DNA from 3 places in the Halobacillus sp. A1-3 genome. Region 1 is predicted to be linked to each of the others. Evidence: predicted binding sites of a transcription regulator. Region 1 holds the regulator's gene; each other region holds the start of a gene.
The links. Region 1 encodes LexA, which represses DNA repair genes until DNA is damaged. Its sites were predicted from a motif close to CGAACATATGTTCG; they were not measured.

Region 1 (6,272 bases):
GATGAAGCAGGCGACCCTACAATGGAATTGAATGATAAAGGCGGGTACTTCGACCTTGCTCCTACAGATCTAGGTGAAAATTGTCGCCGTGATATCGTTCTTGAACTAGAAGAAATGGGTTTTGAAATTGAAGCTTCTCACCACGAAGTAGCTCCAGGACAGCATGAGATTGACTTTAAATACTCCGATGCTGTGAAGCACTGTGATGATATTCAAACATTTAAATTAGTTGTTAAGACAATCGCACGTCAGCATGGATTGCATGCAACCTTTATGCCTAAGCCTCTATTTGGTGTGAATGGATCCGGAATGCACGCAAACATGTCATTATTCAATGAAGGCGGAAATGCTTTCTTCGATGAAAGTGGCAAGGAACAGCTTTCAGATGTAGCGTATCAGTTCACAGCTGGAATTATTAAACATGCGACGAACTTCACAGCAGTAACGAACCCTACAGTGAACTCATTTAAGCGTCTCGTTCCCGGGTATGAAGCCCCTTGTTATGTTGCTTGGTCCGGCCAAAACCGTAGTCCACTTGTACGTGTACCGACTTCTCGTGGTCTGAGCACGCGTATTGAGGTGCGAAGTGTTGACCCGGCAGCGAACCCATATATGGCGATGGCTGTGCTATTAGCTGCAGGACTTGATGGTGTGGAAAATAAACTCGATGCCCCTGCTCCTGTTGACCGCAACATCTATGTGATGGATAAAAAAGAGCGTGAAGCTCACGGTGTTAAAGACCTTCCAGCAACACTTTACGATGCCCTTGTAGAATTGCAGAAGGATCCGATTATGGTTGAAGCCCTCGGTGAGCACCTATTCGAGCATTTTATTGAAGCGAAAGAAATTGAATGGGATATGTTCCGTACGCAAGTCCATCCTTGGGAACGCGAACAATACTTACAAACGTATTAATGGATAGGAAAACCCTCGATTTTAAGGATCGAGGGTTTTTCATTTGCGAAAATTACTACATATTTCTAGTGTACAAAAAGACATCCACTCCATATAATAAATATAAGAACAAGTGTTCGTTTTATGGGAGGGGTGATACCAATGGGTAATTTAATGGTCCGTTCGAAAGAAGAAAATGAAAAAATTGATATTATTTATCTATCCAGCCAGGGGAAGCTTACTCAATGGATGATCCGAGTCATTGCTATTCGTGAGATTTACATTCTTGCCTATTGCTTCAATCGGAAGGAGGTGCGAGCGTTCCACACAGAAAATATTCTCTCTGCTTTTCCGATAACCAATACCAGAGGCGTAGGAGCATGACTTATTCGTTCACTTTATTCAAGTATTAGGGTGAGCCAAGTCTTTAACTTATCACTTAAACGCAAATAAATAAATTATTTTTGCCTGATTGCTTTCCAACTATTGACTCTTCTGGTGTATGTGATATAGTTAGAGTTAATTATTCTTGTTCGTTTACGAATGAAAGCAAAAGTAACTTTTAAGTCACTTTCGTCTTGAATGAATATGCAGAGCAATAATAGTAATACAATGTGGAAAAAGTTCCACGCAGGAGGTAACAACATGTTACAAGGTAATGTTAAATGGTTTAATGCAGAAAAAGGATTTGGATTTATCGAAGTAGAAGGTCAAGACGATGTATTCGTACACTTCTCTGCTATTCAAGGCGAAGGATTTAAAACTTTAGAAGAAAACGAAACTGTTACTTTTGAAATCGTTGAAGGTAACCGTGGACCACAAGCAGCTAACGTTCAAAAATAAGACGTTAAGTGTAAAAAAGAGACTCTCTTAGGAGAGTCTCTTTTTTTGTTTGGTATAATAAAGCCCATATTAATAAAACGAGACGAGCAGCGGCTCGTCTCATTTTTAATGTACAGTACGGTATAAACCAACCACTTTGCCAAGAATAGAAACATCATTAAGAATAATCGGATCCATGGTGGCATTTTCAGGCTGTAGACGAATGTGATTTTTTTCTTTAAAGAACCGCTTTACAGTAGCTTCTTCATCCTCTGTCATAGCAACGACAATATCACCATTCTGGGCTGTCTGCTGCTGTCTCACAACCACCATATCACCATCAAGAATACCGGCCTCAATCATACTTTCTCCTTGAACGATCAAGACAAAAGTATTGTCATCGGATCCAGCCAGCGTATCCGGCAGAGGAACATACTCCTCTATGTTTTCAACAGCCGTAATCGGCGTACCTGCCGTAACCTTACCAATAACCGGAGCATAGGCAGCCTCACTACGAGGAATACTATGATCTTCTTCCAATTCTATCACTTCAATCGCGCGAGGCTTCGTAGGGTCCCTGCGGATGTATCCTTTTTTCTCTAGTCTTGATAGATGTCCATGGACTGTAGAGCTGGATGCTAGACCCACAGACTGACCAATTTCCCGAACAGAGGGAGGATAACCTTTCAATAGTACTTGTTCTTTAATAAAATCTAGTATTTCTTGCTGCCGCTTCGAAAGTTTGCTCATAGATTGCCACCTCGTACATAGGATTATAGTAACCACATTGTACCATGCCTATATTTAAAATACAAACAAGCGTTCGAAAAAACGGTTGACAAGAACCTGTGTTCGTATATAATTAAAATTAACCAAACGCGAACATAAGTTCTTAAGAACGTAGGTTCTCAAAAAATGGAGGGTTTTAAATGTTTAACAAACTATCAAAGCTTGATCTCACGTATCTAGTATTATTCGTAGCGAGTTTAGCGTTTTTATACTTTTCTATGGTCACGACAGGATAGTTTGTAATATCCTTGTTAAAGTAACTTTAGAAGAGGGAGACCAGACATTATGAGAGTCGTTCTATATTGTCGAGTAAGTACAGAAAAGGAAGCTCAGGTATCTTCTTTGAAGAGACAAAGAGCTGAATTGATGCGTATGGCCGAGCATCATGAAATGGAAATTGTAGATTGTATAGAGGAACAGGCAAGCGGCTATGAGATCGAACGGGAAGGTATTTTCCGCTTGCTTGAATACTTTTCCAATCGTAGCGCTGATGCCCTTCTCATTCAGGACGAAACAAGGCTTGGAAGAGGGAATACGAAGATTGCTTTATTCCATCAATTAAATAAACTTAACGTTCGGATTTATTCGTTGTCTCATGAAGGTGAATTGGAAATTTCAGAGTCAGATTCGATGGTTCTCCAAATTGTAGGTATTGTTGAAGAATATCAAAGGAAAATACATAATATGAAAATCCGAAGAGGAATGAAGAAAGCTGTGGAAGATGGATACAACCCAGCTGAGAATCTCTCAAATAAAGACATGGCCTCGGGGAGAGAGAGGATTGAATTTCCTATTGAGGAAGTCATTCGCTTACGCCGTAACAAGTTGACTTTCAAAGACATTGCGTCAACTCTAAGAGGAGTGGGCTACGATGTATCGAAAGCCACCGTTCACCGCAGGTATCAGGAATACGTATCACTTGAAAAACAAAGTCAATCAAGTTACGATAATGTAGACAAGGGTGAATAGCCTCTTGTCTTTTTCTTGTCTTAACGACATTAACCCACATTAAGAAAGCGGGGTATTAACTATGCTATCGAAAGATAAAATCAATCGTATAAATGAACTAGCTAATAAATCAAAAAAAGAAGAGCTTACGAAAGCTGAGAAAGATGAGCAGCAAAAGCTTCGTCAGGAATATTTGAAGAATGCTCGTAAATCATTCAAAAATCAGTTGAAGGGTGTTAAAGTCATTGATCCTTTAGGAAATGATGTAACCCCTAACAAGCTGAAACAAATGCAGCAGAACGAGAAAAAAAATTAAACAAAAGATCCGTACTTAAAAAAGTGCGGATTTTTTGTTTAAGAAATCCGATTAAGGGAAAATTAGGCAAGAATTAAAAGGAATTATTGAAAAAGTTGTGCGATTGCTTGTTTCAAATCAATTTTCATTATAGGATAATACATGGTACATATACCTGAGAAAGGGGAATGAAGATTATGGCAAACAGCCTTGAACAAACTTCTATTAATACAATTCGTACTTTAGCTATTGATGCAGTAGAAAAAGCGAGTTCTGGACACCCGGGTATGCCGATGGGGGCAGCCCCAATGGCTTACACACTTTGGACGAAATTCATGAACCACAACCCAAATAATTCCGAGTGGTTCAACCGTGATCGTTTTGTTCTGTCAGCTGGACACGGTTCAATGCTTCTATACAGCCTTTTACACCTGTCTGGATACAACGTGACAATCGATGATCTAAAATCCTTCCGCCAATGGGGTTCAAATACGCCAGGACACCCTGAATATGGCCACACTGATGGGGTAGAGGCGACTACAGGCCCACTTGGACAAGGGTTGGCTATGGCTACAGGTATGGCTATGGCAGAGGCTCACCTTGGTGCAAAATACAACCGTGACGATTACAATCTAGTTGACCATTACACGTATGCTATTTGCGGTGACGGTGACTTAATGGAAGGTGTCTCTCAAGAATCAGCTTCCCTTGCAGGTCACTTAGGACTAGGAAAATTAATCGTCCTTTACGATTCTAACGATATCTCCCTGGATGGAGACCTTGACCGTTCCTTCAGTGAGAGTGTTGAGAAACGCTATGAGGCTTACGGCTGGCAAGTGATTCGTGTAGAAGATGGAACCGATACCAATGAAATTACTAATGCGATTGAAAAAGCAAAGCAAAATACAGATCAACCGACAATGATTGAAGTGAAAACCGTTATCGGTTACGGTGCGCCTACTAAATCTGGTAAATCTGCTTCTCACGGGGCACCATTAGGTGAAGACGAAGTTACGAAGACGAAAGAATACTATAAGTGGGAGCATGAACCATTCCACGTTCCTGAGGAAGTTTACGCTGATTTTAAAGAAAAAGTTCAGCAAAATGGAGAACAGCAAGAGCAAGCTTGGAATGACATGCTGAAGCAGTATAAAGAAGCTTATCCTGAACTTGCTTCTGAATTTGAAACAGCGATCAACAATGAGCTTCCAGAAGGATGGGAAAAACAGCTTCCTACCTTTACAACTGGTGAAGACAGCCCAGCTACCCGTGCAGCTTCTGGAGAAGTTATCAATGCGCTTTCTAAAGAAATCCCGAATTTCTTTGGAGGAAGTGCTGACCTTGCTGGTTCCAACAAGACAGCTGTCAAAGAAGAAGAAGACTTCTCTCGTGAGAACTACGCAGGACGTAACATTTGGTTTGGTGTTCGTGAATTTGCCATGGCTGCCGCAATGAACGGTATGGCGCTTCACGGAGGTCTGAAAGCTTATGCAGGAACGTTCTTTGTATTCAGCGACTATCTGCGTCCAGCACTTCGTCTTTCAGCACTTATGAATTTGCCAGTGAACTATGTATTTACCCATGACTCAGTTGCGGTAGGAGAAGACGGTCCAACACATGAACCGATTGAACAGCTTCCTTCTCTTCGTGCAATGCCAAACCTTTCTGTCATCCGTCCTGCTGATGGAAATGAAACGAGTGCTGCGTGGAGACTTGCGCTTGAATCAAATACAACTCCAAATGCACTTGTTCTTACACGTCAAGGACTCCCTACACTGGAAGGTACAGCAGAGAAAGCGTATGAAGGTGTGAAGCATGGTGCTTACATTTTAAGTGACTCTGACAAAAAAGATCCTGATGCAATCTTGCTTGCTTCTGGTTCCGAAGTTCAGTTGATTGTAGAAGCGCAGTCTGAGTTGAAGAAGAAAGGCTATGACGTTCGCGTCGTAAGTGTCCCTTCCTTCGATCGATTTAATGCGCAAAGCGCAGAGTACAAAGAGGAAGTGTTGCCATCTAATGTGCGTACACGTCTTGCCGTTGAAATGGCTGCATCATTTGGCTGGGAGCGTTATGTAGGGTTGGATGGATCAGTGCTAGGCATTGATAAGTTCGGCGCATCTGCTCCAGGTAATACAGTTATTGAAAATTATGGCTTTACCGTCGACAACGTTGTCAAACATGCCGAAAATCTTATGAAATAAAGCAATTTGTAAAAGCTGCTGGTATATCTAATACCAGCAGCTTTTTTTGTTTTTAGTAGTTTTAATTTTTTCGTATTTCGACAAACTTCGGTCTAGACTCCGGACATAAAGTGACAGATTATCAATAGATGTCATCGATATAATACAAAAAAGGAGTGAAAGTCAATGCAATTCTTCATATTTTCAATTAAGGATGAAATCGCCCAGCACTATTATAATAAAGTGGAATTAATGAAACGCTTCTTCCTTGAATTTGTGAGGAATTCAAAATCTGTTACATATATAAAGCAGTTTTCTTACATCTCAGAATTGTTTCCTTTTAA
Region 2 (6,272 bases), on a different contig from region 1:
AAGCCAGCTGCCATCGCTTTGAACTTCAACAGAAGGCTTCAATTCATGATCCTGCTGATCCATTAATGAACGAACGGAAGATGATAAGAATACTTCCGCGTGTTCTCTGAACTTTGGAAGAAGCTCCTGTAAGAACACATCCAGTTGATCTTCATTTTCAATATAAACGATCTCACCATCGAACTTGAATTCCGCATACTCAATCAGTTCCATTATGGCCTGTTCTGTTGCGCTATCTCTTCGAATAATTGTGCTATCGTTTTGTGGTTTCGTTTTAAATGGATTGATCGTTTCATCTCCATAGCGGAAGCGGACTTCGATCGTTAAGGTCCAATGATAGAAATCGAGGTAGACTTCAGCCCGGAGTGGTTTTTGGATGATTTTTTTTTCGGCAGCACTATCAAGTTCCACGTCTGCAATGGTTTCTAATTCCGGAAGTACATAAGAAACAATCCCTTCCATATCCGTGTGGCTGACCGTATGGTTTCCGTTGGAGTTATAAGGAAACAGCGAATAGAGCGTATCGATGACTTGTTCCTTTTTCTGTTCTATAGGATAGAATGTACCTTCCTTATATAAAAGGTGATAATCTGCTAAATAATCGTAACTTTTCAAATGACTTAAGTGCATATGAAAATGTCCGCGTTCTTCAGAAATGTAAAAAGAAAGATCAGGAAACTCACGGTCGTAGTGTAATTTCCCTTTGGTCTCTCCGCGATCGATAATTTCACAATTATTCTCTTCCAGCTTTGGCAGAAGATTTTCTGCAAGGCCGGGCGGGATTCTTATTGTTTTTTGTTCGGAGATGTTCCATTGCTGTTCATAAAAACGTTCCTGCTCGTAAGCATGAATGAGAAGGTCAAAAATGGCTCTGTCTTCTGTCTTCATGACATGTTCAGCAGGATCGTAAGTGAATTTTTTAGAAATTCTGTATGGCTGCTCACGATCCATATGTTCAAGAAGTTCTCTAATGTTTTTTATGACATATGGATAGTTCTCACCTAGTTTTACTTCAATACTTAAGCTTTTAGTCCCTAGTAAAGTATGAAGGTGAAGAAAGTACTGAACTCCTAATGTTTTTTTAAGATCACTCGCCATTCGGTTTTCCTGCCGTTGACGAAACGTCTCAAATAAACGCATTGCAAATAATCGGTCATTGTTAGTCGTTGAAGATCGTTCCCGCTGTCCTTTGTCCGCAAGTTTTGGTGCGACTTCATCCAGAGCTTTCTCACGGATTGCAATTAATACGGCAGCAATATGCTTGCATGTATAGTACTTACTATAAGCAGCGCATTCGCAAGTTGCTTCTACATCGTCATCCTCAAAAAAGAAGACGCGTACTTCATAATCATGCGTACCCGCTACGACAGCTCGCCACGACCGAATGGCGCTATTATGGGAAAGTCCGTATACTTTACCGGCCTCAAAGTATTGCTTGCCTCGAGTATAAAATGTAGTACCGGTTATTTTCTTTATATCGTTCGGTTGTAACAAGTACGTCTGCATAACTGGCATCCTTACTATCAGTATTTTCTCTATTATAACAGGTTTGAAAAGGTGAAGATTTCCTATAAATGTCTCCTCAGGTCATCCAGATTCTGCCACCTCAGGTCATCCAGATAATGGATGACCTGAGGTGGCAGAAATTCCTTTTACGATTGATTTTACGCTATGGTTATGCTAACTTTCAAAGTATGAGTTTGAAAATTCGAGGAAGCCGCTCGCTCGAGAGGGAGCGGTTTTTTTATGGAGTGAAGAGTCCAATGTGATATCCGTATATCCCCGAACCTTTTCATAAACGATTTTAAAATGATGGAGGATATAACGATGGAAATACAGGAAGAAATGAAAAAGCGCAGAACGTTTGCCATTATTTCGCACCCGGACGCCGGGAAAACAACGATGACAGAGAAAATGCTTTTGTTCGGAAACCTGATTCGTTCAGCAGGAACTGTAAAAGGAAAGAAGTCTGGTAAGTTTGCAACTTCAGACTGGATGGAAATTGAGAAGCAGCGTGGAATTTCTGTGACATCCAGTGTGATGAACTTTCCTTATAAGGGTTACCAGGTAAACATTTTAGATACACCCGGTCACGAAGATTTCAGTGAAGACACGTACCGTACGCTTACGGCCGTAGACAGCGTAGTCATGATCATCGATGCTACAAAAGGGATTGAAGCTCAAACATTGAAATTGTTCAAAGTTTGTAAAATGCGCGGGATTCCGATTTTTACTTTTATCAATAAAATGGACCGTGAAAGCCGCGATCCGTTTGAATTGATGGAGGAAATCGAAGAAACGCTTAATATTGAAACGTACCCGATGACTTGGCCGGCTGGAATGGGGAAACGATTCCTTGGCGTATTTGACCGCAACAATGAAAAGTTTGTTCACTTCTCAGGAAATGAAGAAGAAACGTACATTCCCTATGATCAGCTTGATGACTATCCAGAGCTGACCGAAAACGCCACCTTCCAGGAAGCTCAAGAAGAGATGGAGCTTTTAGTGGAAGCGGGTGACAATTTCTCAATGGATAAGGTGATGAAAGGCGACCAGACACCAGTCTTCTTCGGCAGTGCCCTTGCTCCATTCGGAGTCGAGACCTTCTTTAATACGTTTATTGATATGGCACCGGAGCCTGCACCTAGAAAATCAACTGAAGGAGTCGTATCTCCAGATCACGAAGAGTTTTCAGGGTTTATTTTCAAAATTCAGGCGAATATGAACCCGCAGCACCGTGACCGTATTGCTTTCGTCCGGATCTGCTCTGGTAAGTTTGAGCGCGGGATGAACGTAACCCTTTCAAGAACAGGGAAAACATTCAAACTTGCTCAATCACAGCAATTTGTTGCTTCTTCAAGAGGTACAGTAGAAGAAGGATATGCTGGGGATATTATCGGAATCTATGATCCTAACGTGTACCGCATTGGAGACACGATTGTGACAGGAAAATCCAACTTTGAATATGATGAGCTTCCTCAGTTCCCGCCAGAGCTTTTCAAAAAAGTAACCGCTAAGAACGTGATGAAGTCGAAGCAATTTAAAAAAGGTTTGGAACAGCTTGTCCAAGAAGGAGCAATTCAACTGTTTAAACGCTATCGATTTGAAGATTATATCATCGGAGCTGTCGGAGAACTTCAATATGAAGTATTCGAATATAGGATGAAGAATGAGTATAACGTTGAAGTAGAACTGACTTCGATTGGGGAACGGATTCCTCGCTGGTTGCGGCAGGATCAGGTGGATGAATCCTTGTTTGATGAGCGAAATATGCTAGTGCAAGATAGAGAAGGCAATCCACTTGTCCTATTTAAAAATGATTTCTCACTTCGTTGGTTCATCGACAAAAACCCAGATATTGAACTTACCGATTTGTTTGAAGTCAACCAGTATAACCAGACATTTGAATAAGTAAAAGAGAAACCACTACACCTTCATGTAGTGGTTTCTCTTTTAGGGTTTAAAGCGGTACTTAATATCCGATTGAATCCCGAAAATTTCCAAAAGAATTGCAAACCGAATGTTTGTTCGTTTCATGTTAGAATGGTAATATATTGTGGTAAACTAATCTTGAATGAGATAGGAACGGAGGGTTTCGTCGTGGAGAATAAATTTGAATTGGTTTCACAGTTCTCACCTCAAGGTGATCAGCCGAAAGCGATCAAGGAATTGGTTGAAGGAATTAAACGTGGTGAGCGGCATCAGACGCTTCTAGGTGCAACAGGAACGGGAAAAACGTTTACGATGTCCAATGTGATCCAGCAAGTCAATAAACCTACTCTAATTATCGCCCACAATAAAACATTAGCTGGACAGCTATATAGTGAGTTTAAGGAGTTTTTTCCGAACAATGCCGTTGAGTATTTTGTCAGTTACTATGACTATTATCAGCCTGAGGCTTATGTACCATCATCGGATACATTTATAGAAAAAGATGCAAGCATTAATGATGAAATCGATAAACTGCGCCACTCGGCTACTTCATCGTTGTTCGAACGGAATGATGTCATCATTGTAGCCAGTGTGTCCTGCATCTATGGTTTAGGTTCTCCCGACGAATACCGCAGTCAAGTTTTATCCATACGAGTTGGAATGGAAAAGGACCGGGACGAGCTTTTAAGGAATTTGGTAGACATCCAGTACGCACGAAATGATATCGATTTTCAGCGCGGTACGTTCCGTGTCCGTGGGGATTCGGTTGAAATTATTCCAGCATCCCGCGAAGAACATGCGATACGTGTGGAGTTCTTTGGAGATGAAATTGACCGAATTCGGGAGATTGATGTCCTGACAGGTGAAATTGTCGGAGACAGAGAACATGTTGCAATATTCCCTGCTTCTCACTTCGTAACTAGAGAAGAGAAGTTGAAAAAAGCAATCAAGAATATCGAAAAAGAATTAGAAGTTCGCGTAAAAGAACTTAAAGATCAGGATAAACTTTTGGAAGCTCAGAGGATAGAACAAAGAACGAACTATGACTTAGAAATGATGAGGGAAATGGGGTTCTGTTCCGGTATTGAGAACTATTCACGCCATTTGACATTCCGGGAAGAAGGGGCAACGCCCTATACACTGCTGGATTATTTCCCCGATGATTTCTTGGTCATGGTGGATGAATCGCATGTTACACTTCCTCAAGTAAGAGGGATGTACAATGGAGACCGAGCGAGAAAACAAGTGCTCGTTGACCACGGGTTTCGTCTGCCATCAGCGATGGATAACCGTCCTCTCCAATTTCCGGAGTTCGAATCAAAAGTTAATCAAGCGGCCTACGTATCTGCTACCCCTGGGCCTTATGAATTAGAGCATACACCGAAAATGACTGAACAAATCATTCGACCAACTGGCTTGTTGGATCCAGAAATTGAAGTTCGACCCATCCATGGCCAAATTGACGACCTTGTCGGAGAAATCAATAAGCGAAAAGATAGAAGTGAGCGCGTATTAGTCACGACGTTGACTAAGAAGATGTCCGAGGATTTAACGGATTACTTAAAAGAACTCGGAATCAAAGTCGCTTATCTACACTCAGAAATTAAAACACTGGAGAGAATTGAAATTATACGGGATCTCCGTGTTGGAAAATATGATGTACTTGTCGGGATTAACTTGTTAAGAGAAGGTCTTGATATACCAGAAGTGTCGTTAGTTACTATTTTGGATGCTGATAAAGAAGGATTCTTACGTTCTGACCGTTCCCTAATACAAACCATTGGACGAGCTGCACGTAATGAAAATGGAAAAGTCATCATGTATGCAGATAAAATTACAAAATCGATGCAGTTTGCGATCGACGAAACATACCGTCGCCGCGAAAAGCAAATTGCTTATAACGAAGAGCATGGCATTACTCCTAAGACCATCAGGAAGGAAGTACGGGACGTCATTAAGGCCACAGCTGTTGCTGAGGAAGAGGGAGATTATGAGACAACTAAGAGACCTTCAGAGATGACGAAGAAAGAACGCCTGGAAATGATCGACAATCTAGAAACAGAAATGAAACAAGCGGCTCGAGATCTCGATTTCGAACGAGCGGCAGAACTGCGAGATGTTTTATTGGAATTAAAAGCGGAGGGATGAGTGTACAATGGCCAGTAAGTATATCAGTATCAAAGGTGCCCGAGCACACAACTTAAAAAATATCGATATCGATATTCCTAAAAATAAACTGGTGGTCATGACAGGCTTGTCCGGCTCAGGAAAATCTTCTCTAGCATTTGACACGATTTACGCGGAAGGGCAGCGGCGCTATGTCGAATCATTGAGTGCCTATGCCCGTCAGTTCCTGGGTCAAATGGATAAGCCTGATGTCGATTCAATCGAAGGGTTATCACCCGCCATTTCTATTGACCAAAAAACGACGAGCCGTAACCCCAGGTCTACCGTAGGAACAGTAACAGAAATTTACGATTACTTGCGCTTACTGTTTGCCCGTATCGGACGGCCGACCTGTCCAAAGCATGGAGTTGAAATCAGCTCTCAGACGGTCCAGCAAATGGTCGACAGAGTTATGGAATATCCAGAGCGCACAAAACTTCAAATTCTTGCCCCTGTCATTTCAGGTCGAAAGGGAGAGCATGTGAAGGTTTTTGAGCAGCTTCAAAAAGAAGGATATATCCGTCTACGTGTCGATGGAGAGATGCGTGAAATTTCCGAGGAAATAAACCTTGATAAAAATAAAAAGCACTCGATAGAAGTTGTTGTTGACCGTATCGTTGTAAAAGACGGTGTGGAAGGACGTCTATCTGATTCCATTGAAACAGCATTGAATC
Region 3 (6,272 bases), on a different contig from region 1:
AACTGACTCTTTCTTGCCTGTTCGCTCAAGACAAACGCTGCTCGTGCAATGACGCTTTGAAGTTTCTTCTGAATGTATTGATAACGATTGGAACTGTGCAAAATCTGGTTTTGCAAGATTGGGGCCAGCTGATAAGTTGCCCGCTCTGCATAGAGATTTGCTTCCCTATGATTCAATTGAGCAAAATCTCGCCCATCAGCTTGAACCCACTCAGTAATTTGCTTTAAGGCTTCGTGGAAGAGTTGTCCGATATCCGGTGCATCAAGCTTATATGTCCGTCTCTCCTCTAGATTCAAGCTGTGCCTTGCAAAGTATTGATAGGAACAGCGGTGATAAGTTTCAAGTCTCGAGACACTTGTTTTATGCTGTTTTTGGAACAATTGCTCAGTCGTTTCTTTCGACAAATCCACGGGCTTGTTTTGATAGAACAAGCTTTGCAGAACACGATTAGTCAACCCAAAAGGCTCTTCTTCTGCAATGTACCAATTTAACACGCTCCACCATACCGGCTCCATCCGATACCCTTTCAAATACCTGGCCAGCTGAGCAGTCAAGGCAGATCTTGTCTTTACGGGATTCGTAATAAAGCGTGTCGCCTCATGCAGGTCATCAGGATCTTGCAGCAAAACATGCTCTTTACAATGAGGAAAAAGCTCTTCTATCCGCTGAATGAGCGTCGCAGGAACTTTGGACTTTCCTTCCTCATTACTAAGCGGATAGCTGACCCACAGTCGATCCTTTGCCATCGTTAACGCTAAATAGACATAAAAACGATCATCGAGCAGTTGACGACTGCTTCCATCCGCAAGCAGCAGGCCTTGCTCAGCAAGCAGCGAACGCTCTTGTTCAGAAATCATTCCGTCACTCGGTGGTTTCATCGGCCACATGCCGTCAGTTACTCCTAACAAGAAGGCAGCTTTGATTCCTGTAATCCTTGAGCGATCGACACTCCCTACAATGACATGATCCATACTCGGGGGTACGTGAGCAAATGTGAGCGACTCCAGACCACTTTCAATGGTATTACGGAACAGCTGTAAAGACATTTTTTCTTCTCCAGCCATTTCCACGATTTCATCAAGCAGTTGAAGAAAAGCATCCCACACCTGCTCCTGCTCTCGCCCGCGTTCAATCTCACCTGTTTCATCATAGTATTCCCGCCACTTTTCCAAACGCTGAGGGACCTGCAAGTGTTCCAGCCACATGTACATCACTTCGGCACGTTCGGCAATTGTTTTTGCTTCACGTAATTTCTTATCGAACACTTCTAGCGCTTTGCGCACTTGGTTTCGATAAGCATTGATTCTCTCTTGCTTTTCTTTTTCATCATCAGTTTGGGAAGCCTGGTCAAATCCACGGAAACGCTGGTAGACCCAATCGTTATCCGAAAACCACTGGCTTCTTGAGCGAATACCATACTCAAGCACATAATTCTCCAGTTCATCTATCGCATCTTCCGTTAGTGGATAAGTTGGATCCGTCGCTGGAATAAAGCTTGTCTTCAATAAACGGAAAACTGCATCATATCTGAAATTCCCGTCTATGACATCAAGAGCAGAACGGATCAACTCGACCATAGGGTGGTTGAGCATCGTTCGTTTCTCATCAATGAAAACCGGGATATTGTAATCATCAAATAAAGTTTCAATCAGACTATGGTAGACCTCCGGCTCTCTCATTAAAATTGCCATATCCTTGAAGCGGTAGCCTTCATCGCGAACAAGCCTCAGGATTTCCTGAGCGACCCCCTCAATTTCTGCCCGAGGGTGGACCGCCTCTGCCACTTTGATCGGGACTTCTCCTTCATAGGAAGGAGCAGGACGTTCTTCAAAGTGCTTTTCTAAATGTAAAAAAGCCGGTCGTCCCTTTAGACGTCCTTGTGTATGGTCAAGAACTTCAACCTCATCAATCTTTTCTCCAGCCTCAAGGGTAAGTTCCTGCAGTTTCAAATAGGTTTCCTTTGTTTCATGGAACAAGTCAAGCTCAGGATTCATACCATTCTCTGGCTTTTCTGTTGTTAACGTCACATGAACATTCTTTACTTTTCTTACCAAAGCGTCAATAACTTCATATTCCTGAGGAGTAAAGCTATGGAAGCCATCGATATAAATATCGGCCCCTTCTAAAAATGAAGCTTCTGGAATTTTACTTGCGAGCAGCTTCAGTTGATCTTCGCTATCTATGTACTGCTCTCTTAGAGAATCGACAAGTCGGTCATAGATATAAGATAAATCATCCAGCTTATCCCTTAACCCTTGTTCTTGGCTAGTTGTATGAACAAACTGGTCAAGGGCATTCATTTGAACGTGAAGGTCTTCCGGGGTGATCCTGTATCGTTTAAATTCTGTGATCATCCCTTCCAGCTGTTCTATGAACCCTTGCTTTTCTACTGCTTTTTGGAACACTCTCCAATCTGAAGTCCTCTCTTCGACTATTTTTCTTAGTATCATTTGGACTCCTGTAGAGGTGATGAACTTCTTTGTGCCCCCGCCCGTTTCTTGAAGTACTCTCCAAGCTAAACGGGAAAAACTGAACACCTGAGCACGAATCGACCCTTCCACTCCATCCCGCTTCAATAGAGCATATTCCTGTTGAAAAGTCATCTGGTCAGGGACGATATAAACAATCGACTTCCCTCTAGGATCCGCTTTCAGTTCCGACTCTATTTCTTCTAAACAGCGTGTACTTTTTCCTGCTCCGGAACGTCCGAGCAATAAACGCATCCCCATATTCTTCCGCTCCTTTTTATTAAATCATATCTTCTATTTTATCATTTTTCACCTTTATCGTCGGTGCTTACGCTTTTGTAGGATTTGTTATTTTTTTCATAAAAAAAACCGCCCTAAAGACGGTCCCATTTTCCTCAATTGAATTGTAAAGCTACTTGAGAGAACGGCCAGTAACGGACATCCACTTTTCCGACTACCGTCTCGATGTTTACAAAACCAAAGTAACGGCTGTCCAGACTGTCTCTGCGGTTATCTCCCATGACAAACAGCTGTCCCTCGGGAACTTTTTTCTTTCCAGTCACTTCTTCTAATGAAAAATCTTGTGTGAAAGGCAGCCCATCGTTTGGTCGCAATGAATCTAGATAGTGCTCCTCCACCAGCTCCCCATTCACATAGAGCTGATCATTCTTCATTTCTATTTCATCGCCACTAACTCCAATAACTCGTTTCACATAATCTTCTTTTTCATTTGCGTGGAAAACAATAACGTCCTGTCTTCCTATGTCTTTCCAATCGTAGACAACTTTATTGACCATTAGTAAATTGCCGTCATAAAGGGTCGGTTCCATCGATTCACCATCAACGATATAGCTGGCGAACATAAAGGATCGGAATACAAAAGCCAGCAGCAGAGCGAACAAAATGGTTCGTATGGCTTTTTGATATTTTTTTTTCATCGTTTAATCCTCCAGGTCTTGTTCTACCAACATTTTACCCGTCCTAGACTAAACTTAATCACTCGTGTAGGCTTGACGTTTCGCTTTGTTATGGATTCGTCTCTCTATAAATTTACCTAGAATCCAAAACAGAAGGATACATATACCTACTACAATCGCTTTTACCGGGTTTTGGGCAAAAGAGGCTATGCTGCTTCCGACATAAGCTATTGTGAAAATCATAACCGATTTCCCTAATAAAACAGCTAGGATGAACTGTTGCCTGCTTACCTTTGATAGCCCCGATACGACGTTGATGATTGAAGAAGGGGAAAACGGAAAACACATAAGGATAAACAAAGGACCAAATCCATGCTCCTCTACCCAGGTCATGACCCGCTGAACCTGACGGTGTTTTGTGATAAACCGGAAAAACCTTTTGTCACCGAGTCTTCTTATGACTAGAAACACAATAATTGCTCCCACGACTGCCCCAGCCCAGGAATACAGAAAACCTTTAAAAAGTCCGTAGACGACTGAGTTTGCCAGTACAAACGCTACGAGCGGCAAGAGCGGTAAAAAAGCTTCCAGCATCGGAAACAATATTCCGGGCAGCGGCCCGAAACTTTCCAGCTTTTCCAACTGATTGATAATGTATTCAAATAATTGATCGTTTTCAGCCATTCTTTTCCAACGATCGATGGATACGGATAATAAGTACATAAGGCGAGACTGCTCCTTGTCCCACACCGATAACCAGTGTATGCTTTTCCTTTATTTTAAACGAAACCCATGCATCTGCCTACTAATACATTGTTCTAAGAACTATCCTTTCCCATTTTGCCATTTTTAGCCTTTCGCCAAATTCTCTTGCATAATCACCCGTCTAGCGTGGTATAATACAAACAAGAACACACGTTCGTATATGGAGGAGAATAGCATGAGGTACTTAAAACAGAAAGAACTTGATCTTGCTTCCCGCTATTTATTTTTATCCATGGCTATCGCCGTCATCCGTCAGGACAGAAAACATTTTGAACAGGGGAAGTTTAAAATAAAAGAACCGTACATGGAACTGTTGGGAAAAATGGAGTTAGAGGCAAGAGAAGAGCGGAAACATCTCCGCTTACAAATGGATCGCCAGAAGCTGCAGGTGATAGAGTCAGGAAGGAACGACTCGTTTACCTCTTTCTTGTTTCTGGCTCATGGTTATGAAGAGAAGCGGAACTATTTCAATCCGGCCATCAGGAAAAAAGTGGAACTTATTTTGTTCGAGCTTATGAGAAAGTCTCAGCAATCCTCTCGCTCGAAGTCTCCTGAACCTCAGGCTGAGCATTCAAACGATCTTCAAGGATAACTCGGAAATGTGCGGTACGCTGCACTTGGTTGGCAAACATTCCTACAGATACGGGCAGATTCAAGTTAACTCCATTGGAAAATTGTATGGTCGTGGTATGATCAGATTCGCCTTTATAAGAGCGAATGTACTTATGAGCGACCCAGGAGCATTCTTTACGTTTCGGGGAGATGATAGGAAAGAAATAGATACCCATTGCTTCAGAAATGACAATCGGGGGTTTGTGTGTATAACTTGTCACTTGCTTTGTACCTAAAATACGTCCTTCAAGACTGCTGGCAAAGTAACGACATGAATCATCGACGACCTGGCTTGGACATTTAGTAATTTCAAAACGGTTTCCTCGTTCGACCACTTGAGTGATGACTTGTCCACGATCATCGTACTTTGCAATCAAAGCCATCGTTTGGGGATTAATTTCATATTCTTTTTTTTGAGCGTATTCCATCCAATTTCAACATCCCTTCCATTTAATTGGCGGCAGCCCTTCCTTTAGGCAGAACGTGCCGCTTATCTTCTTCAATTTACCAAAAGATGAACAAAAAGTCTAAACTTTTTAAAAATGTGCAATTTTTTCAACTTTGATATACTACAATTAAGCTAATTTATTGCCATTTTGATAATAGTTCTTCCGTATCTTTCCTTTCCTCTCGACCGAAGTCCGGATTCAGAAGCGTAAAAAACTCGAGTTCGGGTTGAATATCTTTCAAGTCGAACACCCCCTGTGAATTTCACTCATGCTTAAAAGGAGGAAAAAACCGTGTGGAAACGTAAGAAAAAACAACAGCATAAAAATAAAGAGCAATCTTTGGAAGTCCGTGATTTATCCATTCATGAGGTGCGCAAAGCCGTGCATGCTTATGCAGACGATAAACCCTCCGAAGTGCCTCTCAGTGTGCTAATCAAAGAGGATTTGACGTTGGATTATGAACTGCTCTCCCCTTACCTTCATGCCGTCCCTGAGAAAAACTACTACATGTCGCGGGAGACTTATGAATTGTTTGAAGAAGAAGACCAGGATTTAGCCCGTGAAATTGACCAAGTCCAAAGGGCCGTTGACCACTACATGAAAGAGACGCAGGAGCTGCCTGTCATTGACAATGATCCTTTTAAGCGGATAAATTATTATAAGCTGGAGAGGCTTGGGTTGTTACCCAATCGTCCAAACCGGGATTATTATATGACAAGAGAAGAATTCATGGTCACCTATCAAAAACCTGATTAATCAGTGGAAAAGTTTAGAAAAAAAGTGCCAATGCTCACGAAGAGCATTGGCCAAAAGAGACGACTGGTTAACTTTTGAGTGAGGGAATTAATTTTGAAAAAGTTCTCCGAGACGAGGAGAAACTTCTCCATACACTCATCAGCAATTTTCATTACTGACCTATTTATGACAACCAGATCATAAATAGGAATGAGATCAATAAGCATCACCGCTTATCTATTTCTATTTTAATATATAGATGTTCGACCTTCACCGAAAAAATTTTGCGGAAGACCGCAAGCGGTTGCGAAATTTCTAGTTTATGA

Region 2: uvrB (excinuclease ABC subunit UvrB) is a predicted target of LexA. The motif match lies at 3,518-3,531, and genes of this name have one in related genera.
Region 3: ACRYKC_RS05205 (YhjD family protein) is a predicted target of LexA. The motif match lies at 4,294-4,307, and genes of this name have one in related genera.

The regions. Positions count from the first base shown of each region.
Region 1 covers NZ_JBPCEO010000004.1:177,511-183,782, forward strand. Annotated here, with positions in the region: gene glnA (type I glutamate--ammonia ligase) at 1-915, shown strand, start outside; gene ACRYKC_RS08710 (hypothetical protein) at 1,057-1,278, shown strand; gene ACRYKC_RS08715 (cold-shock protein) at 1,540-1,737, shown strand; gene lexA (transcriptional repressor LexA) at 1,843-2,466, opposite strand; gene ACRYKC_RS08725 (YneB family resolvase-like protein) at 2,791-3,474, shown strand; gene ACRYKC_RS08730 (DUF896 domain-containing protein) at 3,536-3,769, shown strand; gene tkt (transketolase) at 3,946-5,949, shown strand; gene sirA (sporulation inhibitor of replication protein SirA) at 6,115-6,272, shown strand, end outside.
Region 2 covers NZ_JBPCEO010000005.1:90,884-97,155, forward strand. Annotated here, with positions in the region: gene ACRYKC_RS10445 (DEAD/DEAH box helicase) at 1-1,506, opposite strand, end outside; gene ACRYKC_RS10450 (peptide chain release factor 3) at 1,828-3,411, shown strand; gene uvrB (excinuclease ABC subunit UvrB) at 3,601-5,580, shown strand; gene uvrA (excinuclease ABC subunit UvrA) at 5,588-6,272, shown strand, end outside.
Region 3 covers NZ_JBPCEO010000002.1:462,138-468,409, forward strand. Annotated here, with positions in the region: gene addB (helicase-exonuclease AddAB subunit AddB) at 1-2,729, opposite strand, end outside; gene lepB (signal peptidase I) at 2,864-3,406, opposite strand; gene ACRYKC_RS05200 (TVP38/TMEM64 family protein) at 3,461-4,108, opposite strand; gene ACRYKC_RS05205 (YhjD family protein) at 4,326-4,742, shown strand; gene ACRYKC_RS05210 (competence protein ComK) at 4,663-5,190, opposite strand; gene ACRYKC_RS05215 (DUF3939 domain-containing protein) at 5,503-5,967, shown strand.